Regions from separate parts of the Klebsiella sp. I138 genome, predicted to be linked through region 2. Evidence: predicted binding sites of a transcription regulator. Region 2 holds the regulator's gene; each other region holds the start of a gene.
The links. The regulator ArgR, encoded in region 2, controls arginine synthesis, uptake and breakdown. The targets are predictions, from matches to a motif close to ANTGAATAAAAATACANT.

Region 1 (8,258 bases), 510 kb from region 2:
GGATCGCCGATAACAGAATCGAGGATCCAGGCGACGCACCAGGCAAGCAGCGTCATCGTCCCGGCCCCGTGACTAACCGCCAACGGGCGAAAATGAATGAATGGAGTTGTACCGCCATACCCTGTTCCTGTTCAGGGTGGTCGGGGTGTAAAGGTGCGCCTGACGCCATCTTTCGACGGCACGCATCTGAGCAACCCACTTCCCACCGAAGTTGTTGATAATCACCGACAGGCAGGTTTTCTGGCTTAGCGTCATCCTCACCCGCCCTTCCCGGTCTCACGATCGGTGGTATTTACGGGGTTGTCAGCATCACAGCAGCGGGGGCTGCGGAGGATTGTCACCTCCTTCCCTGGCACCTGTTGGTTAGCCTGATGCTTCAGAGATCCGGCCTGACGTATCCCGGATCTCTGAAGCATCAGGCAGCGTATTATGCCATACGCAGGAGCCGGTCGCTTGCGGAGTCAGACGTCGGCGGAGAGGAGGGCGCTGAGCGCGGTAAGCAGGCGCTGATTCTCCTCAGGGCTGCGAATGGCCACGCGGAAATAACCGGCACTCAGTCCCGAATAGTTTGCGCAGCTGCGGATCAGAATATGCTGGTGCAGCAAAGCCTGTTGCAGATCGAGCCCGCTGAGATCGCAGCGTAAAAACAGATAGTTTGCCCGCCCCGGGTAAACGGTCAGGCCGCGCAGCTGGCGGAGGGCCAGATACAGGCGACTGCCCTCCTGCGCCAGCCATTGCCAGGTAGCCTGCTGATAGGCGCTGTCCTTGAGCACTATTTCACCCGCCAGAGCCGCAAAGGCATTAATTGACCACGGCATTTGCTTCTCACGCAGCCGGGCCACGGCTCGTTCATCGCTGTTAACCAGGTAGCCAAGACGCAGGCCGGGAATCGCATAAAACTTGGTGAGGGAGCGGAGCACCCAGATGTGGGGGTTATCCTGCAGAAAGGGAATAAAACCCGACCGGTCGGGAATAAAATCGATAAATGCTTCGTCCAGGATAAGGGCAATCCCCGCGTCCCGGCAGCGGGCGGCAATCGCCTCAAGCAGCGCGTGTTCAGGCAGAAGACCGGTAGGATTATTGGGCGTACAGAGGAATAAACAGTCCAGCTCTGGCGTCAGTGCCTCAAGAATAGCGTCGGTCAACTGCCAGCCATCTTCCTCACGCAGCGCGAATTCCAGGACCGTGCAATCGACCGCCTGCAGCGCGCGGCGATACTCCGCAAAACCGGGCGTCACCACCATCGCCCTGCGCGGCTTCAGGCCGTGCGCAAGCGTAAAAATAGACTCGGTTTCGCCATTGCCAGCCAGTATCCACGATGCGGGAATGCGGTGGTGTTCCGCCAGCGCAAGATGCAGCTGCTGATATTCAACGTCAGGATAGCGTTCTGCCCGTTCAAGATTATCAATAAGCGCGCGCTTTACGCATTCCGGCATGCCGAGGGGATTAATGTTGGCGCTAAAATCCAGCAGCTGTTCCGCCGAGATGCCCAGCAGCGCGGCGGCTTCCCGGGTATTCCCGCCGTGCGCGCTCTTCAGTAGCGCCATCTCCTGCTCCTGTGTTATCCGCGCCTTGCCAGCGTAGCGCCATCGGCGAAGTAGGCTTTAATTCCCGCCAGAATCGACTCGGCGACCTGCTGCTGGAAGGTCGCCGTTTTCAGCTTACGTTCTTCTTCCACGTTGCTGATAAACGCCGTTTCCACGAGGATAGACGGTATATCCGGTGCCTTCAGCACCGCAAAACCCGCCTGCTCCACCTGGTTTTTATGCAGGTTATTCACTCTGCCCATTTTTTGCAGCACCGCTTTGCCAAACTTCAGGCTATCGGCGATGGTCAGCGACTGCACCATGTCGAACATCGTATGGTCGACATAGCGATCGCCGCTTTTACTCACCCCCCCGACCAGGTCAGAGGCGTTCTGGGTCTGGGCCAGATATTTTGCGGCGGTACTGGTTGCGCCTTTGGTCGATAGCGCAAACACCGATGAGCCTCGCGGCTGTCGGCTGGTAAAGGCATCGGCGTGAATCGAGACGAACAGATCGGCACGCTGCTTTTGCGCCTTGGCAACGCGGACCTTCAGCGGAATGAAGACATCTTCATTCCGGGTCATGTAGGCCCGCATGTTGCCCTCTTTTTCGATAAGCGCACGTAGCCGGCGGGCAATTTGCAACACCACGTCCTTCTCGCGGGTATGGTATTTTCCTATTGCGCCGGAGTCTTCGCCGCCGTGGCCCGGGTCGAGCATAATCACGATCGGCCGGTCGCGCCCGGCTTTGCCCGGCTTCGGCCCGCTTTCGGCAGGAGGCACCTGACGCTCAAGATCGCCTTTATTGTAATCTTCCAGTAACGCCAGCAGCGGATCCTGAACATCGGTCGCGGTCGAAGGATAAAGATCCATGACCAGACGTTCTTTAAAACCAGCCACCGGCGCCAGGGCAAAGAGCTGCGGTTTAACGTTCTGCTTAAGTTCAAACACCATGCGCACAGTTTGCGGATCAAACTGCCCGACGCGCGCGGACTTAATATAAGGATCGTCATCGCGAATACTCGCTCCCATGCCTTTTAGCACGGAGTTAAGATTGACGCCTTCCAGATCCACCACCAGCCGTTCCGGATTGCTCAAGGCAAACTGTCGATATTTCAGCACATGATTCGATTCTACCGTGACGCGCGTATAGGTTGACGACGGCCAGACGCGTACAGCGACGACCTGCGCGGCAGCCGCTAAGCCTACCGGGCTGACGCTCATTAACCACATTGCGCCCGCCCCCTGTAAAAAACGACGACGGCTTAATCCTGACTTGTATCCCGGCATGCCACTCCCAAGCAATAAAAACGTATTCGTACTCAAAACAGACAGATTGACCGGAAACTTTAACGAAAGCTGCATAACCTGTCATCAATAAAAGGGTAAACAATCTTAGACAGCACGCTTTTGATCACAGATTTTTATCAGTTTCGGCGCAAATTTAGACTTGCGTTTAATGCTGAAACAGAATAAAAATACACTAATTACGAATAATCATGCATTGAGGTCAAGTCATGGTGAAGGAACGTCGCACCGAACTGGTAGAAGGATTCCGCCATTCTGTCCCCTACATTAACGCCCATCGGGGGAAAACGTTTGTCATCATGCTTGGCGGCGAAGCAATTGAGCATGAAAATTTCTCCAGCATTGTCAATGACATTGGTCTTTTGCACAGCCTGGGCATCCGCCTGGTAGTGGTCTATGGCGCACGCCCGCAGATTGACGCCAATCTGGCAGAGCACCACCACGAGCCGGTTTATCATAAACAGACCCGCGTTACCGACGCCAAAACCCTCGAGCTGGTTAAGCAGGCTGCGGGCATGCTGCAGCTGGAAATTACCGCACGCCTGTCGATGAGCCTGAATAACACCCCGCTGCAGGGCGCGCATATCAACGTGGTGAGCGGTAACTTTATTATCGCTCAGCCGCTGGGCGTCGATGATGGCGTTGATTATTGCCATAGCGGGCGCATCCGCCGTATCGATGAAGATGCGATTCATCGCCAGCTGGATAACGGCGCGATTGTACTGATGGGCCCCGTTGCCGTTTCGGTGACCGGCGAAAGCTTTAACCTGACCTCTGAAGAGATTGCTACGCAGCTGGCCGTTAAGCTGAAGGCCGAAAAAATGATCGGTTTCTGCTCATCCCAGGGGGTTTACAATCAGGATGGCATGATTGTTTCCGAGCTGTTCCCGAACGAAGCTCAGGCGCGCGTAGAAGAGCTGGAGGCCGAAGAGGATTACAACTCTGGTACGGTGCGTTTTCTGCGCGGGGCCGTGAAGGCCTGTCGCAGCGGCGTGCGTCGCTGCCATCTGATCAGCTATCAGGAAGACGGGGCGTTGCTGCAGGAGCTGTTCTCACGCGATGGTATCGGGACCCAGATAGTCATGGAAAGCGCCGAGCAGATTCGCCGCGCCACCATTAATGATATCGGCGGAATTCTTGAGCTGATTAGCCCGCTGGAGCAGCAGGGTATTCTGGTGCGCCGCTCGCGCGAGCAGCTGGAAATGGAAATCGATAAATTCACTATTATTCAACGTGATAACACCACTATCGCCTGTGCCGCGCTCTATCCGTTCCCGGAAGAGAAAATCGGTGAGATGGCCTGCGTCGCGGTGCATCCGGATTACCGCAGCTCATCGCGCGGTGAAGTGCTGCTGAACCGCATTGCCACTCAGGCGAAGCAGATGGGCTTGAGCAAATTATTTGTCCTCACCACCCGCAGTATTCACTGGTTCCAGGAGCGCGGCTTTACGCCGGTTGATATCGACCTGCTGCCGGAGAGTAAGAAAGAGATGTACAACTACCAGCGTCGTTCAAAAGTGATGATGGCCGACCTCGGCTGAAGCAACCTCCCCGGTGGGCACGACGCCTGGCCGGGGAAATAACGAACCAGAGGTTACGCGCCGCGGGCAAAAATATCCGCCAGCCCGCTGCGCCGCTCGGTTCGGGCGACGATGGACTGGGTCAATACCTGCTCGTCGGCATAAATCGACAGCCGCTGTTTGGCCCGCGTGATTGCGGTATAGACCAGCTCACGGGTGAGCAGCGGTACGATTTTAGCGGGCAGAATCAACGCCGCATGAGTGAATTCCGATCCCTGCGATTTATGTACCGTCATTGCCCACGCGGTGTCGTGCTCCGGCAAGCGGCTTGGCTGCACCGACTTAATGCTGCCATCCGGCATCGGGAACCAGACACGTAGCCCCTCTCCTCGTTCCAGCGCAATCCCGATATCGCCATTGAACAACCCCAGAGCACTGTCGTTGCGCGAAATCATCACCGGGCGCCCCTCATACCAGCGCGAATGCCTCGGTAGCGTAATCGCCCGCCGACGGTTAAGCATCTGCTCCAGCTGTTCATTCACTCCGCTGACGCCGTAGGGGCCATCGCGCAGGGCGCACAGCAGCTGGAATTCACCGAAGGCGGCAATCAGTGCCTCCGGCTCTGCCCGCTCGCGCAGCAGTTGCAAATAGCGACCATATCCCGCCTGCGACTGCATGAGCATCGCTTCGTATTCTTCAGTCGTACTCAGCGGATGCAAAACAATATCGTCGAAGGGCTGGCGTAGCGTCGCTCTCACGCCGCTGCGATCGCCGTTGTTCACCGCACGGGCCAGACTGCCGATGCCGGAATGGCTGCCGAAACGGTAGCTTTTTTGCAGCAGGCACAGGCTGTCGCGCAGTGCGCCCGCAGCCTCACTTTCGCCAGCCGGTACCGGGTGGCCGGTCAGCCGGGTCAGCTGCGCCGCGCGCGCCGCGGTATAGCCAGTATTCACCCAGGCACAAATATCCCCGAGCACCGCTCCGGCTTCCACGGACGCCAGCTGATCGCGGTCGCCGAGGAAAATGACCCGTCCATGTTCCGGCAACGCATCAATCAACCGCGCCATCATTGGCAGGTCAATCATTGAGGCCTCATCTACCACCAGCACATCCAGATGCAACGGATTGCCAGCGTGATAGCGCATCCGCTGACTGCCGGGCTGAGCGCCCAGCAGACGATGCAGTGTGCTGGCCTCGGTGGGCAACAGCGTCTTCTGCTCATCGCTCAGCGGCAGGCGACGCAGCGCCTCCCCCAGCGATTCCGTCAATCTTGCCGCCGCTTTCCCGGTCGGCGCCGCCAGACGGATCCGGCAGCGTGGCTGACGGGTCGTCTGAATCAGCGCCGCCAGCAGCCTGGCGACGGTAGTGGTTTTCCCGGTGCCGGGGCCGCCGGAAATCACCGAAATACGGCGGGTCAACGCCACCGCAGCAGCAACCTTTTGCCAGTCTGTTTCCGCGCTTGCAGGGAACAGCGCATCCAGCGTGTGAGCCAGTTGAACCTCATCAACGTCCACAACCTGGTTGGCTTCATTGAAGAAACGCGCGACGGTCAGTTCATTACGCCACATCCGGTTGAGGTAGAGCCGGTCGCCGCAGAGGACGATCGGCGTCGGCCGCTCGCCGCCGCTAACCGCCTGCGAGGCGAGCAGAAGCGCCGACCAGTCATCAGGTGACCCCGCCTGCGCCAGCAGCTGTTCGCGCAGATCGTTGGCTTTTCCGCTCAGAAGCTCGTCCGAGCGCAAACGTGAAATCGGCAGACAAACGTGTCCTTCGCCGGCATCGCGACTGAGCACTGCCGCCGCCAGCTTCACCGCCGGATGCGCGTCTTGTGCCACCATCAGCGCAAACTGCACATCTAACGGGCGCAGCATGCGCTGATTTACCGCTTCCAGCAGCAGTTCATCCATCGTCATGGCAGGACCTCCTCCTGTACATCTCCGGCAAACAGCGCATCCAGGCCGTCAATCAGCGGCTGCGCGGGGCGTGCGGTGAAAATCCCCTGCTCGCCACCCTGTCCGTCCATGCCGCGTAAAAAAAGATAAATCACGCCGCCGAAATGGCGTTCGTAATCGTAGTCAGCAATGCGGTGGCGCAGGTAGCGGTGCAGCGCCAGGCTATAGAGCTGGTACTGCAAATCGTAACGGTGCGTCCGCATGGCCTGTTCCATTGCCTGACGGGTATAGGCTTCGCGGTCTTCCCCCAGCCAGTTCGATTTATAATCCAGCAGATAATATCGGCCGTTATGGCGGAACACGAGATCGATAAAGCCTTTTAACATTCCGCGGACCTGGCGAAAGTCCAGGGGCGGGCAGTCCACAGAGAGCGGATCGTAGCGGCGAATCAAGGCGTCCAGGCGCTGCGGTTCCAGCGGCCGTTCGATCGGCAAATAGAAAGCCATCTCCACCTGCTTATCGCCTGCGGTGAGCTGATTGAGCGCTATTCCGGCGCCCGGTAGCGGAGTCCGCAGCACGTCGTCCAGCCACTGCGTGAGTACCGGCGTCCACTGTTCTCCGAAGCCCCCGGACTGCAGCTTTTCCGCCATCCAGTCGGCAGGAACCGGCTGGGTAAAATCGAGGTCTTCAAACAGGCTGTGCAGGAATGTCCCCGGCGATGCCCCGCGCGGAAACTGATGCGGCGTGAGCTGCGGCTCTGTGGCAACCTCGCCGACGCCAGCGGCGTCGACATCAAGACGCGGGAGCAGATCCTGAGCCACGCTGTGGCCATGCTGCTGCAACCCGGAATAGCTGGTGACCCGCCAGTCATCGGTGACCTGCCGGGCAAGGATCCTCGCGGACAGCGGCGGCAGCGTCTCCTGCGGCGCCTGCCAGGGTGTGGGATCCGGCGCATCGGGCATTTGCAGGGCGATATCCTCGCAGCAGAACGCCTGCAAACGCGCGGCCAGCCCGGCGGCATCCATCGCTTCGCCGCCTTGCAGCAGGCGCCCGAGCGCGCTCTGATGAAAATCACTGGCGCCGGGTTTGTCGCTGCGCCGGGTACTCAGCGGGGCAACACCGAGGCTACAGTGCCAGACCGCGCGAGTCAGGGCGACGTAGAGCAGGCGTAAATCTTCCGCCAGGCGCTCCGCTTCCGCCAGCTCCAGACTGCCTTCGTCCTGACCCAGATCGAGCACTGCGGCAAACGAGTCGCGATCGTGATAAAACGCCTGATCCTGTTTACGGAAACGGGCAATAAACGGCAGCCAGACCAGCGGATACTCCAGCCCTTTGGATTTGTGCACGGTGACTATCTGTACCAGGTGCTTATCGCTTTCCAGGCGCATCTGCTGACTGGACGCGTTGCTGTCCGGTTCGGCAATATGCTGCGTCAGCCAGCGCACCAGCGCATGTTCACTTTCCAGTTGGCTGGCCGCCTCCTGTAGCAGTTCGCTGATATGCAGGATATCGGTTAAACGACGTTCGCCGCCGACGGTCACCAGCAGGTTTTCCGCAATTTGCCGGGCGCTCATCAGCGCACGCAGCATCGGCATCACGCCACGCTGGCGCCAGATTTGTCGGTAGCCGCTGAACTCTTCAACCAGTTCGTCCCAGGCACGTTCATCCTGATTAAGGCGTTCAATATCCAGCGCATTCAGGCCGAATATCGATGTCGCCAGCGCACTGCGCAACGTATTTTCGCGTTCGGGAGCCAGTACCGCCTGCAGTACCCATAAAATCTCCTGCGCTTCCGGCGTATCAAACACGCTATCGCGGTTAGAAAGATACACCGACGGGATAGCAAGCCGCCGTAACGCATCGCGGATTAGCGACGCTTCCTGGCGGTTACGCACCAGGACCGTAATATCGGAGGCCTGTACCGGCAGGGCTTCTTCTCCACGCCAGAGCAGCGCGCGCCCCTGTTGACCGGCGCTTAGCCAGTCGCGAATTTGCGCCGCGCACAGCTGCGCC
Region 2 (8,258 bases):
TCAGGTTACGAGAGCCAGCATCTAATGAAGAAACAGACTTTGCTGTTGAGTGCGTTAGCGTTAAGCATCGGGTTATCGTTGTCGGTTCTACCAACGGCTACGGCATCGTTACCCACCCAGGTCCCCGGCCAGGGGGCGTTGCCAAGCCTGGCACCGATGCTGGAAAAAGTGCTGCCTGCGGTGGTGAGCGTACAGGTTGAAGGAACCGCCGCCCCTGCGCAAAACATGCCGGAGGAGCTAAAAAAATACTTTGGCGATAATGCACCGCAGGAGCAGGCTCAACCTTTTGAAGGCCTGGGCTCCGGCGTCATCATCGATGCGGCCAAAGGCTATGTATTGACCAATAATCACGTGATCAGCCAGGCACAGAAAATCAGCGTTCAGCTAAACGATGGTCGTGAATTTGATGCGAAGCTGGTCGGCAGCGACGATCAGAGCGATATCGCCCTGCTGCAATTGCAAAACCCCAGCCACCTGACGCAAATCGCGATCGCTGACTCCGATAAACTCCGGGTTGGTGACTTCGCCGTCGCCGTCGGTAACCCGTTTGGTCTCGGGCAGACCGCCACGTCCGGCATTATCTCCGCACTCGGTCGCAGCGGTCTTAACCTCGAAGGGCTGGAGAACTTTATTCAGACCGATGCTTCAATCAACCGGGGTAACTCCGGTGGGGCGCTGCTGAACCTCAACGGTGAACTGATTGGTATTAATACCGCGATTCTCGCACCGGGCGGCGGCAGCGTCGGCATCGGCTTTGCCATTCCGAGTAATATGGCAAAAACCCTCGCTCAGCAGCTCATTCAGTTTGGCGAAATCAAACGCGGCCTGCTGGGAATTAAAGGCATGGAAATGAGCGCAGATATTGCGAAAGCGATGAATATCGACGCTCAGCGCGGGGCCTTCGTCAGCGAAGTCTTACCGAACTCAGGTTCGGCGAAAGCCGGAGTTAAGTCCGGGGATGTGATCGTCAGCATGAACGGCAAACCGCTGAGTAGCTTTGCCGAACTGCGCTCACGGATTGCCACTACCGAGCCGGGCACCAAGGTGAAGCTCGGCCTGCTGCGCGACGGGAAACCGCTGGACGTCGAAGTCACGCTGGATAAGAGCACCTCTTCGACTGCCAGCGCCGATCTCATCATCCCGGCCCTCCAGGGCGCATCGTTGAGCGATGGCCAGATGAAAGACGGTACGAAAGGCGTCGCCGTCGAAAACGTCGATAAAGGAAGTCCTGCGGCACAGGTTGGCCTGCATAAGGACGATATTATTATCGGTCTTAACCGCGAGCGTATTCGTTCTATCGCCGAGCTGCGTAAAGTACTGGAGAGCAAACCGGCCGTCATCGCGCTGAACGTCATTCGCGGTAACGAAAGCATCTATCTGCTGCTGCGTTAACACGCATTTCCGGACATCGCCTGCAGTGCGATGTCCGGATAACTCGTGCTATGCTGCGCATGTCCATCCATCAACGATACCGGTATCATGCCTGGAAAGTTTTTACGTTCTGTACTCATTGGTTTGATCGTCGGAGGCCTGCTTCTGGCCGTTATGCCTTCTCTGCGTCAGTGGCATCTGTCGACGACCACCCCGTACGATAGCGCGGACGAGTCACCCGCCAGCTATAATCCTGCCGTCCGCCGCGCCGCGCCTGCGGTGGTCAACGTTTATAACCGCGCGCTGAACGGCACCAGCCATAATCAGCTGACTCTCGGCTCCGGCGTTATCATGGACCAACGTGGTTATATCCTGACTAACAAACACGTCATCAATGATGCGGATCAGATTATTGTCGCACTGCAGGATGGCCGCGTCTTTGAAGCCTTGCTGGTTGGCTCAGATACCCTGACTGACCTGGCGGTCTTAAAAATTAACGCCAATGCGGGCCTGCCGGTCATCCCTATCAACCCGAAACGAGTGCCACATATTGGTGATGTGGTCCTTGCGATTGGCAACCCCTACAACCTTGGACAGACGATTACGCAAGGGATCATCAGCGCCACCGGTCGTATTGGCCTGAACCCCACTGGACGGCAAAATTTCCTGCAAACCGATGCGTCTATCAACCACGGCAACTCCGGCGGTGCGCTGGTGAACTCGCTGGGCGAGCTGATGGGTATCAACACGCTGTCCTTTGATAAAAGTAATGATGGCGAAACCCCGGAAGGGATCGGATTTGCGATTCCTTTCCAGCTGGCGACGAAGATCATGGATAAGCTGATCCGCGATGGCCGCGTGATCCGCGGCTATATCGGCATCAGCGGCCGCGAGATAGCGCCACTGCACGCCCAGGGCGGCGGTATCGATCAGCTACAAGGGATAGTGGTTAATGACGTAGCCCCGGATGGCCCGGCGGCTCAGGCCGGGATCCGCGCGAATGACGTGATCATTTCAGTGAATGATAAACCGGCGGTCTCCGCTCTCGAAACCATGGACCAGGTCGCGGAAATTCGTCCAGGCTCTGAAATTCCGGTGGTTATCATGCGCGACGACAAAAAAATCACCCTGCATATCGCCGTGCAGGAATACCCGGCAACTAACTAGCCGACATAAAAAAACCGGAGCAGTAAGCTCCGGTTTTTTTATCACATCGTCATCTTATTTATTGACGAAATCTTCGCCCATGGCGATATCTTTCTTCAGCGTATCCAGCATTCCTTCCAGCGCCTGTTGCTCAAATGCGCTGAGCTTACCGAACGACTGGCGCTCTTCGATACCATTTTTGCCCAGCAGCAACGGCTGTGAGAAGAAACGCGCATACTGGCCATCACCTTCCACATAGGCGCATTCGACTACGCCTTTCTCACCTTGCATCGCGCGTACTAAGGACAGCCCAAAACGAGCGGCTGCCTGACCCATGGAGAGCGTTGCCGATCCGCCACCGGCTTTGGCTTCAACCACTTCAGTACCGGCGTTCTGGATACGTTTTGTCAAATCGGCAACTTCTTGCTCGCTGAAGCTCACGCCAGCAATCTGTGACAATAGCGGCAGAATGGTCACGCCAGAGTGGCCGCCTATCACCGGTACTTCGACGTCAGATGCGGATTTACCTTTCAGCTCAGCCACAAAGGTATTCGAACGGATGATGTCCAGCGTGGTGACGCCAAACAATTTGTTCTTATCGTAAACGCCTGCTTTTTTCAGCACCTCTGCCGCAATGGCCACCGTGGTGTTTACCGGGTTGGTGATAATACCGATGCAGGCCTGTGGGCAGGTTTTCGCGATTTGCTGTACCAGATTCTTCACGATACCGGCATTAACGTTAAATAAATCGGAGCGATCCATGCCTGGCTTACGGGCGACGCCAGCTGAAATCAGCACCACATCAGCCCCGACAAGCGCTGGAGTAGCGTCTTCACCGCAGAAACCTTTGATTTTTACATCGGTAGGGATATGGCTAAGATCAACCGCCACGCCCGGGGTAACCGGAGCAATGTCGTACAACGAGAGTTCTGAACCTGAAGGCAGTTGGGTCTTAAGTAGTAGGGCAAGCGCCTGGCCGATTCCACCAGCGGCGCCGAGGACTGCAACTTTCATCCTAAACTCCTTATTATGGTTAATATAGTCTTTCGTTACTCCGTCGCCTGGACCTTAATTCACAAGATGAACAATTACAATAAGTATGGTTGAAGAATGCGTTCTGGTGCGCAGCGATGCATTCGCTTCGCATTTTCATCCCTGAGACTGACCATCCAGCAAAACGTAGTACCGGATCGACTGTTGGTTACAATACACCCAGCTCGCTCGGCAAAACAACACCATTCTCATAACATTTAGTTTACTTTTACAGCGATTTACGTGCTGTGATGAAGGCATGTTCCTTAGCAGGGTTATTTGCTAAAATATGCCCCCTTCATAACATTATTTACTTTATCCCCTTGCGGATTATTTGCATAAAAATTCATTCCTATGCATAATGATGTTGTTTTTACCACCATAATCTGGGTGACTTATGCGAAGTTCGGCAAAACAAGAAGAACTGGTTAAAGCGTTTAAACTGCTACTTAAAGAAGAAAAGTTCAGCTCTCAAGGTGAAATCGTCCAGGCGCTGCAGGAAGAAGGTTTCGATAATATCAACCAATCGAAAGTGTCCCGTATGCTGACAAAATTTGGCGCGGTTCGTACCCGTAACGCCAAAATGGAGATGGTCTATTGCCTGCCTGCCGAGCTTGGCGTTCCGACGACTTCCAGTCCGTTGAAAAACCTGGTGCTCGATATCGACTATAACGATGCCGTGGTCGTTATCCACACCAGCCCGGGTGCAGCGCAGCTGATTGCGCGTCTGCTGGACTCTCTCGGCAAGGCTGAAGGGATTCTCGGCAGCATTGCTGGCGATGATACTATCTTTACGACCCCGGCCAGAGGCTTCACCGTCAAAGATCTGCACGATGCCATTCTCGTTCTGTTTGAACAGGAACTCTAAGTGCCTTCCCTCTGGTTCCCGCCAGAGGGCCTCTTCAAAAATGCAGCATTTCTTTAACATTTAGTGTGGTTTTCTGCCTCTATACATTCCTTTACCGAATGAAAAGGCCAGAAGCGCACGAAATATCAAAATCACCTATCCATATGATTTTATTCGCTATAACAGACTGTCATGGCGAGAAAATGACATTTCTAATACTTATACGTTATAAAAACGACAATTCTTTGTAATTATTTACTCATACAACCATTAGCAGAGTATTAATATTTTCGGTGATTAGTGTATACTTGATTTTGTGATGAGGGTCACGAAACGAAGAGCCCTCAATAATAAGATTCGACGAGGTGAACATCATGAAAATCAAAACAACTGTAGCTGCACTAAGCATCCTGTCTGTTCTGTCCTTTGGCGCTTTCGCCGCTGACTCCATCAACAGCGATCAGGCCCAGGGCCGTCAGTCAATCGGTACCATTTCCGTCGGCGCGGTGAGTGCTTCCCCGATGGATATGCATGAAATGCTGAACAAGAAAGCTCAGGAAGAAGGTGCTTCTTCCTATCGCATTATCGAAGCCCGTACCGGCGACCACTGGCACGCTACGGCTGAGCTTTATAAATAAGATTTAACGATTGTCGGTTATTAACTGAATACGAATAATTTCCAGCGGCCCAGGTCCATAAGCAACCTCCCGCCGCTGCAACAATATGGTTGGAGTAAAGATTATGAAAAGTGCAATGATCATCGCATCCCTGGGCCTGGCTTCCGTCCTTTCCTTCGGCGCAAGCGCCGCAGTACATCAGGTCAGTGAAGAACAAGCTCAAAATCTGCAGTCTATGGGGACCATCTCTGTTTCTCAGGTTGGTAGTGCCCCAATGGATATGCGTCAGGAACTGGCAGCAAAAGCCGCTAAAGAAGGCGCAAGCAGCTACCGTATTATTGAAGCCCGTACCGGCGATAGCTGGCACGCTACAGCTGAGTTGTACAAATAAACCCTCGTCGTCTTTTCCGACGACTTGCCCCCGCCTGTCGGGGGCTTTTTTTGGTTCACGCGAAGATGCGATGGACCTTTTTTATGCCTGTCGGGCGTTAAAGCGCAGCTCTTCCTCGGCTTCATCAAACAACAATATCAAGGCGCCAAAGCGCCGACGCTGCTTATCGCTTAAGTGAATAAACTCAATCTCCAGCGGCAATGGCAGCAGACCGCCGGTCACCGCTTCCCACAGTGAGTCCAGATTATTCACCTGCTCACGGTTGAGCGCGAAGGTCCGAGAAAATTCACGATAGAAATCCTGCTGCCCGGCTATGTCATCAAAATCAAATGTATAGATAGTCATCGTCCACACCCTGTCAACATCGCGCTATTATCACCCGCCCTGATACTCTCCACGCCTCAGGGTTTCTCTCCCTGCGGTCCTGTACGAAGCGCGAACACCCCCGACGCTTAAGTATAGTGATAAAAAAACCGACGCTTAGCGTCGGTTCAGGCAGTTAGCTATTGGTCAATACGTGCTGGTACTTACGCAACATCTCTACCAGCCTTCGGACCGGCTCCGTCACCTGGGGCGACGCCTCCCAGACCTGCAATTTTTCCTGATAAACATCCAGCTCTTCTAACAAACGGGAGAAATAGCGGCGTCGTTTATCATCGCTGCTGGCGGAAATAACATGGTCCGCGGTACGTCGCAACTGGCGGTGGAATGCCGACAGATCTTCATTCACTGGCACAGGCGCATCCCGCAGGCGCTGATGGGCAATAATCAGGGTTAATGCAAGGCGGAAACGGGCAATATCCCCCGGGAACTTATTCAGCAACAGGAACAGCTGCTGATAAAGCGCCGGCAGATGGTTCTCTTTACGGCGGGCTGTATTCGTCGTCAGCGATGAAACGGCTGCCGAAACAAACTGATTGAGCAACACGCGTCCGGTACGCGCTTGTGAATTATCCCGCACCAGCAGAATAACCATCAGCGCGAGGAAACAGCCGACTATCTGGCCCAATGCGCTATCGAGAAACTGGCTGAAATGAAACTGCATTGGGTTATCCAGCACCAGGATGTTAATGGTACTCGCCAGAGCCCCCAGCGATCCCAGCCGCCGTTTTTGTACTTCAATACCGATAAAGAACGCCATTGCCGCGAGGCTGATACACAGCAGCAGCATGCTCTGCTGCGTGGCAGGCATGATCACCAGGAAGAACAATGCCCCCAATGGTAAGGCTGCCAACGTACCGTACAGAAAATCTATCGCCACCATTCGCGGGTTAGGCAGACGCATGGCAAGGGACGTCACTACCGCAATCATCACCATCGCTCCGCTGCCCGACGTCCATCCGGTCCATAGCCAGAACAGCGTCCCAAGGATGCAGGAAATGGAGGTGCGCCAGAAGTTGACCATCGCATGATGGCGCTCGGCAGACCCTGCCTTTACCACCACCTCGCCCTGCAGCACTTCGTCTTCAATCCGGCTGATCTTGGTATTGCCCACCACGCCGCGTTTTAGCAGCAGATAGCGTGTCGCAGCACCAACCCAGCTGTAGATCGTCACCGGCGTATTATGCTCCCCTTTCCAGGTCAGAAAGCGGCGCATTCTTTTCAGCTGCCGATGAACATCCTGTACGGTTTCTACCGGTTCAGCAAACAGCTCGCGGTAATCATCGGTCACGATCTCCGGGCGCGAGTTCTGGATTAGGTAAGTTTCGCAGGCCTGAGTAATCAGCGTTAAAGAGATTGTATTGATGGCCTTCAACCGCTGATTGACCTTCGCCCAGCGCGAAGACTCCATAATCAGGTTGCCGCGCATCCCTTCCAGCGCGCTGGTTCGGCGCAGCAGCGCCCCCCATGCTTTGTCGACCACTTCGCTATCGCCATGAGCCACGCATAGCTGCATCAGGCGGTACTGTTCTACCAGCAGGTTATCCAGCTCAAGATCGATCTCTTTCTTAATGGAGCGAGGAGAAAACAGCAGGTCCGCCATGATGGCGCTGACAATACCGACAACAATCTCGCTGCAGCGTTCAACGGCGAACTGCGGCGCCAGCATCGGGTCGGTATGAATGGTGATGATAATGATAAGCGCGGTATAGCCCGCCAGCCCCCAGGCATAGGAGTTTTCGACGCGCACCAGCGAGGAGATCCAGGTACAGAAGCCTGCCCACAGACAGCACACCAGCATCATCAACAACGGGGCGCGAATCATCAGAATAATAATCGCCAGCGCAGCAATACAGCCGATAAACGTCCCGGCAATACGCAGCATCCCGCGATAGCGGATCGCGCCAGAATACGGTTCTCCACCGGCGGCGAACGCGGGACCCGCGGTCACAATGGCCGCCGTGAGCACCGCCCAACGTGGCGTTTCCAGCTGAAAGTGGAAGCCGACAAATAATGCCAGCACCACCGCACACGCTAATTTAATCGCGAAGCGAAGGTGCCGGGGAGCAATGGTGAAGATGCCCATGGCGATTAACCAAACTCACGCAGGCGCATCGCCAGTTTCTGGAAGAAGTTCACCTGGGTCGTATCACGATCTTCTTTGCCGGTGATTACCACCGTCGCGGTCGTCCCCGCCGGCCACAGATTGCCCTGCTGCTTATCGAGACGAATACGTACCGGCACGCGCTGCGCCAGGCGTACCCACTCCAGGTTAGAGTCCACAGACGCCATCCCTTTTGCGTCGCTACTGCTGCTGGCGTTGGTCACCCCGGCGGCAATACTGTCTACCGTACCTTTAATCGAACGGCTACTTCCTAACGGGGTAATTTCTGCACGGTAGCCCTGACGCACGCCTTCCAGCTTGGTCTCTTCAAGATAGGCCACCACGTAGAAGGTATTTTGTTTAACCAGC
Region 3 (8,258 bases), 680 kb from region 2:
AAGCCTATAGGGTCGCCGCTTTAAATGGCTTAAACCGCCTGTTTTAACGGCTTGTCGAAATGGCCATCCATGGTGCTGCGGATGGCCTCCGCCAGATGTTCGTAGCGGCTACGCAGCGGTGAACCGGGGCGGTAAACCAACCCGATAGTACGTCTCGGCTCCGGCTTAATGCACGGGATGTACACCACGCCATCGCGTTTTCTCTCCTGCGGCACCGCCAACGCCGGCAGCAGCGTGATGCCGCTACCTGCAGCCACCATATTGCGCAGCGTTTCAAGACTGGTCGCGCGGAAATGCGTATCTTCATCCGCGCCGGCCTCAAAACAGAAACCCATCGCCTGATCGCGCAGGCAGTGGCCATCTTCCAGCATCAGCAGCTTTTCTCCGGCTAAATCAGACATCGGTACGCGATCGCGATTTGCCCACGGGTGATCTTCGTAAATTGCCAGCATCATCGGCTCTTCAAACAGCGGTACCTCGATAAAGGCCTCGCTCTCTTTCACCAGCGCGAGGATCGCGCAGTCGAGCTTACCGCTGTCCAGCTGGGCCAGCAGTTGATGCGTTTGTGCTTCATGCAGGTACATTTCCAGCTTTGGAAAAGTCTGGTGCAGCATCGGTATTATTTGTGGCAACAGGTAAGGGCCAATGGTCGGAATCAGGCCAATATGCAGCGGCCCGGACATGGTCTCACCTTGTTGACTTGCCATTTCCTTGAGCACTTTGACTTCGCGTAACACGGTACGCGCCTGATCTACCAGCAACAGTCCGGCCTGGGTAAACAGAACCTTACGGCTGGTGCGCTCCAGCAACATGACCCCAAGTTCATCCTCCAGCTTGCGGATCTGACCGCTAAGCGTGGGTTGGCTGACGTGGCAGGAGTCCGCCGCGCGCCGGAAGTGGCGGTGCTCGGCTAGCGCAACCAGGTATTCAAGATCGCGAATATTCATTATTCATCCTCCGTCGCCATGATAGTTCATGGCGATAGATAGCATAGCAACGAACGATTATCCCTATCAAGTTTTCTGTTCAATAATAAACCCAGAAACGAGGCGAAAGTCAGAAAATCACGACACCGCCTCAGCGCATTCCCTGACCGAACAACTAAAGCCAACGTGAACTTTTGCGGACCTTGTGTCCGCTTTTTTTTGCATAAAAAAGCCCGGACATAGCCCGAGCTTCTTATCTCATCTGTCCCACAGGCATCAGCCCCGGGACGACAGGATTTACACCAGACGCTGTTTCGCGTCAGCAATCGCCTGTGCGACCTGCTTCGGCGAGACGCCGCCTTTAGCCAGACGTTTATCCAGGCAAGACTGCAGCGACAGAATCGGATAAACATCATCGGCAATCACGCTGCTAAACTTCTGCAGATCGGCCAGCGCCAAATCTTCCAGTGGTTTCCCCTGAGCGATGGCCTCGACAACCGCTTCCCCGACGATATGGTGCGCTTCACGGAACGGTACGCCTTTCGCCACCAGATAATCTGCCAGCTCGGTCGCATTCGCATATCCCTGCTGTGCCGCCTCTGCGCAACGCGGACGCTTGACCTGAATACCATCAAGCACCAGCGCCGCCATATGCAGACAATCAAGCCAGGTATCGAGCGCGTCGAACAGCCCTTCTTTGTCTTCCTGCATATCTTTGTTGTAGGCCAGCGGCAGGCCTTTCAGGGTCATCATCATGCCGGTCAGGGCGCCCTGGACGCGGCCACATTTCCCGCGGATCAGCTCAAGTGCATCCGGGTTCTTTTTCTGCGGCATCAGCGAGGAGCCGGAAGTGACGCGATCGGACAGTTCAATAAACCCGGCCTCACCCGTATTAAAGAAAATCAGATCTTCGGCGAAGCGTGACAGATGGACCATGCCAATCGACGCATCGGAGAGCAGCTCCAGCACATGGTCACGGTCAGAAACGCTGTCCAGGCTATTGCGGGTCGCCGTGGCAAAACCCAGCCAGTCGGCCAGCTGCTCGCGATCGATATCATAGGCGGTACCCGCCAGCGCACCGCAGCCAAGAGGGCTGACGTCCAGGCGCTTCAGAGTATCCTGCAGGCGGCTTTCATCCCGCGCCAGCATCTCAACGTAGGCCAGGCACCAGTGGGCAAACGTCACCGGCTGCGCGCGCTGCAGGTGAGTGTAACCCGGCATAACGGCATCCTGGTTGTTCTGCGCCGTCTCCACCAGCGCACTTTGCAGCTGGCGGTTGGCAGAGAGCAGCTCGGCAACGGTATCCTTACACCACAACTTCAGATCGGTTGCTACCTGATCGTTACGGCTGCGTCCGGTATGCAATTTCTTGCCCAGTTGGCCCACTTTGTCGATAAGCTTGCCTTCCACCCAGCTGTGAATATCTTCCGCATCGCTTTCCAGAATTTGCTGCGGGTTCGCCCGCACCTCTTCCAGCAGCACGCTTAACGCCTCTTCCAACTGCTGCTGCTCGGCGGCACTCAGAACACCAACCGTCACCAGCGCTTTAGACCAGGCAACGGAGCCAACGATATCCTGCTCCGCCAGGCGATAGTCGAAGCGCAAAGAGTCGTTGAACTGCTTGAACCGCTGATCTGCTGCCTGAGTAAAACGCCCGCCCCAAAGTGCCATAACTATTTCCTTAAATTCGTTTAGTTCTGTCGGGCAGCACTGCGCTCGCCCAACCTACAGTCTTGTAGGCCCGGCAAACTGTGCGCCGCCGGGCATGAAATATTACGCCAGAATACGCGTGCCAATGGCCGTGCCATTAAACAGTGCCGGCAGCTGTTCCGCGTGGCGCCAGGAGGCGATATCCACCGGACGACCCAGCGCCCGCGCCGCATCCAGCGCCGCATTGACCTTCACGATCATGCCGTCAGTGATAATACCTTGCTCGATCAATTGCTCCGCCTTCGCCGCGGTCATTTCCGCAATGCGCTGACCTTTGCCATCGAGAATGCCGCTGACATCGGAAAGCAGAATCAAATCTGCGCCGAGCGTCGCCGCCAGTGCGGTAGCCGCCTGGTCAGCATTGACGTTCATCAGTTGCCCTTCATCGGTGACGCCGATAGAGCTGACCACCGGCAGATAGCCCCCTGCCAGCAGCGTGTTAATCAGCGCCGGTGAACCCGGCTGCGCCAGGCCAACGTGGCCCAGCTCTTCATCCAGCTGAGTGACCTTAACGCTTTCGCCATCGCCAAGGAACAGGCCAACGGACGCAATGTGGTGTTTTTTCGCCCATGCCAGCAGCGTCTTATTGGCGGTACCCGCCAGCGCACCGGTAATAATGTCGATTTGATCCGCCGGCGTTACCCGCAGACCGTTTTTCTTGTTCACCGGCAGGTTGAGCTGCTTCATCAGCTCATCCACCACGCAGCCGCCGCCGTGCACGATAATCAGCGGGCGATGATGCGTTTCACGGTAATTCACCAGCGCGGTAAACAGGCGCTCCAGCGCTTCTTCGCTGTCGAGTAAAACGCCGCCGAGTTTGATAATTAATGGGTTCATCATCACACCTTAAATAAGAGACTGCGTTTCAGCGAAGCCGAAACGAATATTCGCGCACTGTACTGCCTGCGCCGCTGCGCCTTTCAACAGGTTATCTTCCGCAGCTACCACGATAATATGCTGGTCCTGAACCGCAAAACCGATATCACAGAATGGCAGACCTACGACGTTTTTCAATGCGGGCACGCCTTTATCGTATAAACGAACCAACGGCTTATCGGCATACGCCTGCTGGAACACTTCGGCAACCAGCTCTTTGCTGACGCCTGGCTTCAGACGGCAGGTAATGGTTTCCAGAATCCCACGTTTAAAATTGCCGAGATGAGGCGTGAAAATCACTTCGGTGCCAAGGTGGGTTGCGATTTCGGGGTGATGACGATGGTTGAACACGCCATACGGCTGCAGGCTGACTTCACAGAAGCTATTGCCAATTGCCGCTTTGCGACCTGCGCCGCTAACGCCGCTGGTCGCATTGATCACCGGCCACTGGTTAAGATCCAGCAGGCCCGCATCGATCAGCGGCTTCAGCGACAGCTGAGCTGCCGTCGGATAGCAGCCAGGCACAGCGACTAAATTCGCCTCTTTCAGTTTGTCGACGCTCCACTCAGCCAGCCCGTAAACCGCCTGTTCAAGCAGGGCCGGATGCTGATGCGTAAAGCCGTAATATTTTTCGTAGAACGCACCGTCGTTCACCCGGAAGGCACCGGATAAGTCGAACACCACGCAGCCTGCGGCCAGGAACTGCGGCGCGAGGTCGTGGCTCACTTCATGCGCGGTGGCGAGGAAGACGATATCGACCCCGGCGCTAAATTCGCTGATATCTGACATCGGCTGCAAGGGTAAATCCACAATGCCTTTCAGCTGCGGATGCAAATCGGAAATGAATTTCCCTGCATCATTGCTTTGCGCGGAGACCGTCAAAGCGGTTATGGTCATATGAGGATGGCGATTTACATAGGTCACTAGCTCTGCGCCGGCATAACCGCTGGCACCCACAATCAGCGTCTTCAACATCGGGGCTCTTCACCTTCTTACGTCATATTTGCCCAGGAAGCATCTCTCTTCCTCACCCTGTTAAGCCGTAAGCACTTTCCCTACATTTTATGGGTTTTCTTACGCTCAACGATAATGTATTTTTATTCACAAATACTGCATGAATATTGATACTATCATGACCCGAGGTGTGTCAACAATGAAAAACAATTTACCGCCCTTTATCGAGATTTACCGCGCATTGATCGCCACACCTTCCATCAGCGCAACCGAAGAGGCGCTGGATCAAAGTAATGAGACTTTAATCAATTTGCTCGCCGGTTGGTTCCGCGAAATTGGCTTCAATGTGGAAGTTCAGCCGGTACCGGATACGCGCAACAAATTCAATATGCTGGCCAGTACCGGCCACGGCGCTGGCGGCCTGCTGCTCGCCGGACATACCGATACCGTCCCCTTCGATGACGGCCGCTGGACCCGCGATCCCTTCTCCCTCACCGAACACGACAACAAGCTGTACGGCCTTGGCACCGCCGATATGAAAGGCTTTTTCGCCTTTATTCTTGATGCCTTGCGCGATGTCGATGTCAGTCAGTTGAAAAAGCCGCTCTACATCCTGGCCACTGCCGATGAAGAGACCAGCATGGCCGGCGCCCGATACTTTGCCGAAACAACCCAGCTGCGCCCGGACTGCGCAATCATTGGCGAGCCGACATCGCTGCAGCCGGTGCGCGCGCACAAAGGCCATATGTCCAACGCGATTCGTATCCAGGGGCAGTCCGGCCATTCCAGCGATCCGGCGCGTGGCGTCAACGCCATTGAGCTGATGCACGATGCCATTGGCCGCATCATGCAGCTGCGCGATTCGCTGAAAGAACGCTATCACTACGCCGCTTTCACCGTACCGTATCCGACGCTCAACCTCGGGGCAATCCACGGCGGCGACGCGTCAAATCGCATCTGCGCCTGCTGCGAATTGCATATGGATATTCGCCCGCTGCCCGGCATGACACTCAACGATCTCAACGGGCTGCTGGATGAGGCGCTGGCACCGGTTAGCGAGCGCTGGCCGGGCCGCCTGACCGTCTCCGAACTTCACCCGCCAATTCCGGGTTACGAATGCCCGCCGGACCACCAGCTGGTTCAGGTCGTGGAAAAGCTGCTCGGCGCGCAAACGGAAGTCGTGAACTACTGTACTGAGGCACCGTTTATTCAGACCCTCTGCCCGACCCTGGTTTTAGGTCCTGGCTCCATTAATCAGGCCCACCAGCCGGACGAATATCTGGAAACCCGCTTTATTAAGCCAACCCGGGAGCTTATTACGCAGGTTGTCCACCATTTCTGCTGGCACTAAAAGCCGCCGGTTCCCGCCTTCTTTCCTGGGGCGGGACGGTGATTCTGGTCACATTTCCATAAGCAACGCTTATCAGGGAACCTCTGAGTTAAATTTCGCAAATTGTCGCCATTTATTCGTTTGCTGAAGCGATTTCGCAACAATTGACGTGGGGGTTTTTACGTGGCTTTATAAAAGACGGCTGCTTATCCGATGCTCACCGCTGCAGAGTGCCGGGTATAACAAAATAAAATGAGATGGGGTGTCTGGGGTAACATGAACGAACAATATTCCGCTTTGCGTAGTAATGTCAGTATGCTCGGTAAGGTGCTAGGCGATACCATCAAGGATGCACTTGGAGAGAACATTCTTGATCGTGTCGAAACTATCCGTAAATTGTCCAAGTCTTCTCGCGCCGGCAATGAAGCCAACCGCCAGGAATTGCTCACCACGCTGCAAAACTTGTCCAACGACGAGCTACTGCCGGTCGCACGCGCCTTCAGCCAGTTTCTGAATCTCGCGAATACCGCGGAGCAATACCACAGTATTTCGCCAAACGGCGAAGCGGCCAGCAATCCGGAAGTGATTGCCCGCACCCTGAGAAAGCTCAAAGACGAACCTCATCTCAACGAAGAGACCATTAAGAAAGCGGTGGAAGCCCTGTCTCTGGAGCTGGTACTTACCGCTCACCCCACCGAGATCACCCGCCGTACGCTGATCCACAAAATGGTGGAAGTGAACAACTGCCTGAAGCAGCTTGATAACAAAGATATCGCTGATTATGAGCACCACCAGTTGATGCGCCGTCTGCGCCAGCTGATTGCCCAGTCATGGCATACAGATGAAATCCGTAAATACCGCCCGACGCCGGTTGATGAAGCCAAATGGGGTTTTGCCGTTGTTGAAAACAGCCTGTGGGAAGGGGTACCGAACTACCTGCGCGAGCTGAACGAACAGCTGGAAGAGAACCTTGGCTATCAGCTGCCGGTGGACTTCGTCCCAGTCCGTTTCACCTCCTGGATGGGCGGCGATCGCGACGGTAACCCGAATGTCACCGCCGATATTACCCGCCACGTGCTGCTGCTCAGCCGCTGGAAAGCAACAGACCTGTTCCTGAAAGATATTCAGCTGCTCATTTCCGAACTGTCGATGGTCGAATGTACCGACGAGCTGCGGGAGCTGGCTGGCGCGGAAGGCGCGCAGGAACCGTATCGCTATCTGATGAAAAAGCTGCGTACCCAGCTGATGGAAACCCAGGCCTGGCTGGAAGCGCGCCTGAAAGGGCAAAAGTTGCCGAAGCCTGCTGGCCTGATTACCCAGAACGAGCAGCTGTGGGAACCGCTCTACGCCTGCTATAAGTCGCTGCAGTCCTGCGGCATGGGCATTATCGCCAACGGCGAGCTGCTCGATACCCTGCGTCGCGTGAAATCATTCGGCGTACCGCTGGTACGTATCGATATTCGTCAGGAAAGTACCCGTCATACCGAAGCGCTGGGCGAAATGACCCGCTATCTCGGCATCGGCGATTATGAAAGCTGGTCAGAGGCCGACAAACAGGCGTTCCTGATCCGTGAACTGAACTCCAAACGTCCGCTGCTGCCACGCCAGTGGGAGCCAAGCAATGAAACCCGTGAAGTGCTCGACACCTGCCGGGTGATCGCCGAAGCGCCGCGCGGATCCATCGCCGCTTACGTGATCTCCATGGCGAAGACCCCGTCCGACGTGCTGGCGGTTCACCTGCTGTTGAAAGAGTCCGGTATCGGCTTCGCTTTACCAGTCGCGCCGCTGTTTGAAACTCTGGACGATCTGAACAACGCCAATGACGTGATGACCCAGTTGCTGAATATCGACTGGTATCGCGGCTTTATTCAGGGCAAACAGATGGTCATGATTGGCTATTCTGACTCCGCGAAAGATGCCGGCGTTATGGCAGCGTCCTGGGCGCAATACCAGGCACAGGATGCGTTGATCAAAACCTGCGAAAAAGCCGGTATTGAACTCACGCTGTTCCACGGGCGCGGTGGCTCTATCGGTCGCGGCGGTGCTCCGGCGCACGCAGCTCTGCTTTCTCAGCCTCCGGGAAGCCTGAAGGGCGGCCTGCGCGTAACGGAACAGGGCGAGATGATCCGCTTTAAGTACGGCCTACCGGAAGTCACCATCAGCAGCCTGTCGCTGTACACCAGCGCGGTTCTCGAAGCCAACCTGCTGCCGCCGCCGGAACCCAAGCCGGAATGGCGTCATATCATGGCCGAGCTGTCGGACATTTCGTGTGAAATGTATCGCGGCTACGTACGTGAAAATAAAGACTTTGTGCCTTATTTCCGCTCTGCTACACCGGAGCAGGAATTGGGTAAACTGCCGCTCGGCTCTCGTCCGGCAAAACGCCGCGCCACCGGGGGTGTCGAGTCCCTGCGTGCCATTCCATGGATTTTTGCCTGGACACAGAACCGCCTGATGCTGCC

Region 1: a site for ArgR is predicted at 2,993-3,010, ahead of argA (amino-acid N-acetyltransferase). Genes of this name have one in related genera too.
Region 3: a site for ArgR is predicted at 4,601-4,618, ahead of argC (N-acetyl-gamma-glutamyl-phosphate reductase). Genes of this name have one in related genera too.

What each region holds. Positions count from the first base shown of each region.
Region 1 covers NZ_CP180447.1:5,191,460-5,199,717, reverse strand. The annotation lists gene cbiB (adenosylcobinamide-phosphate synthase CbiB) at 1-56, opposite strand, end outside; cobalamin riboswitch at 214-375, opposite strand; gene cobD (threonine-phosphate decarboxylase CobD) at 462-1,547, opposite strand; gene amiC (N-acetylmuramoyl-L-alanine amidase AmiC) at 1,562-2,815, opposite strand; gene argA (amino-acid N-acetyltransferase) at 3,043-4,374, shown strand; gene recD (exodeoxyribonuclease V subunit alpha) at 4,428-6,266, opposite strand; gene recB (exodeoxyribonuclease V subunit beta) at 6,263-8,258, opposite strand, start outside.
Region 2 covers NZ_CP180447.1:4,679,803-4,688,060, reverse strand. The annotation lists gene degQ (serine endoprotease DegQ) at 25-1,392, shown strand; gene degS (outer membrane-stress sensor serine endopeptidase DegS) at 1,480-2,538, shown strand; gene mdh (malate dehydrogenase) at 2,593-3,531, opposite strand; gene argR (transcriptional regulator ArgR) at 3,947-4,417, shown strand; gene yhcN (peroxide/acid stress response protein YhcN) at 4,771-5,034, shown strand; gene yhcN-B (DUF1471 family stress response protein YhcN-B) at 5,138-5,404, shown strand; gene ACMYSK_RS21895 (barstar family protein) at 5,486-5,749, opposite strand; gene aaeB (p-hydroxybenzoic acid efflux pump subunit AaeB) at 5,904-7,871, opposite strand; gene aaeA (p-hydroxybenzoic acid efflux pump subunit AaeA) at 7,877-8,258, opposite strand, start outside.
Region 3 covers NZ_CP180447.1:3,996,826-4,005,083, forward strand. The annotation lists gene sthA (Si-specific NAD(P)(+) transhydrogenase) at 1-47, shown strand, start outside; gene oxyR (DNA-binding transcriptional regulator OxyR) at 30-947, opposite strand; gene argH (argininosuccinate lyase) at 1,224-2,597, opposite strand; gene argB (acetylglutamate kinase) at 2,700-3,476, opposite strand; gene argC (N-acetyl-gamma-glutamyl-phosphate reductase) at 3,483-4,487, opposite strand; gene argE (acetylornithine deacetylase) at 4,666-5,817, shown strand; gene ppc (phosphoenolpyruvate carboxylase) at 6,073-8,258, shown strand, end outside.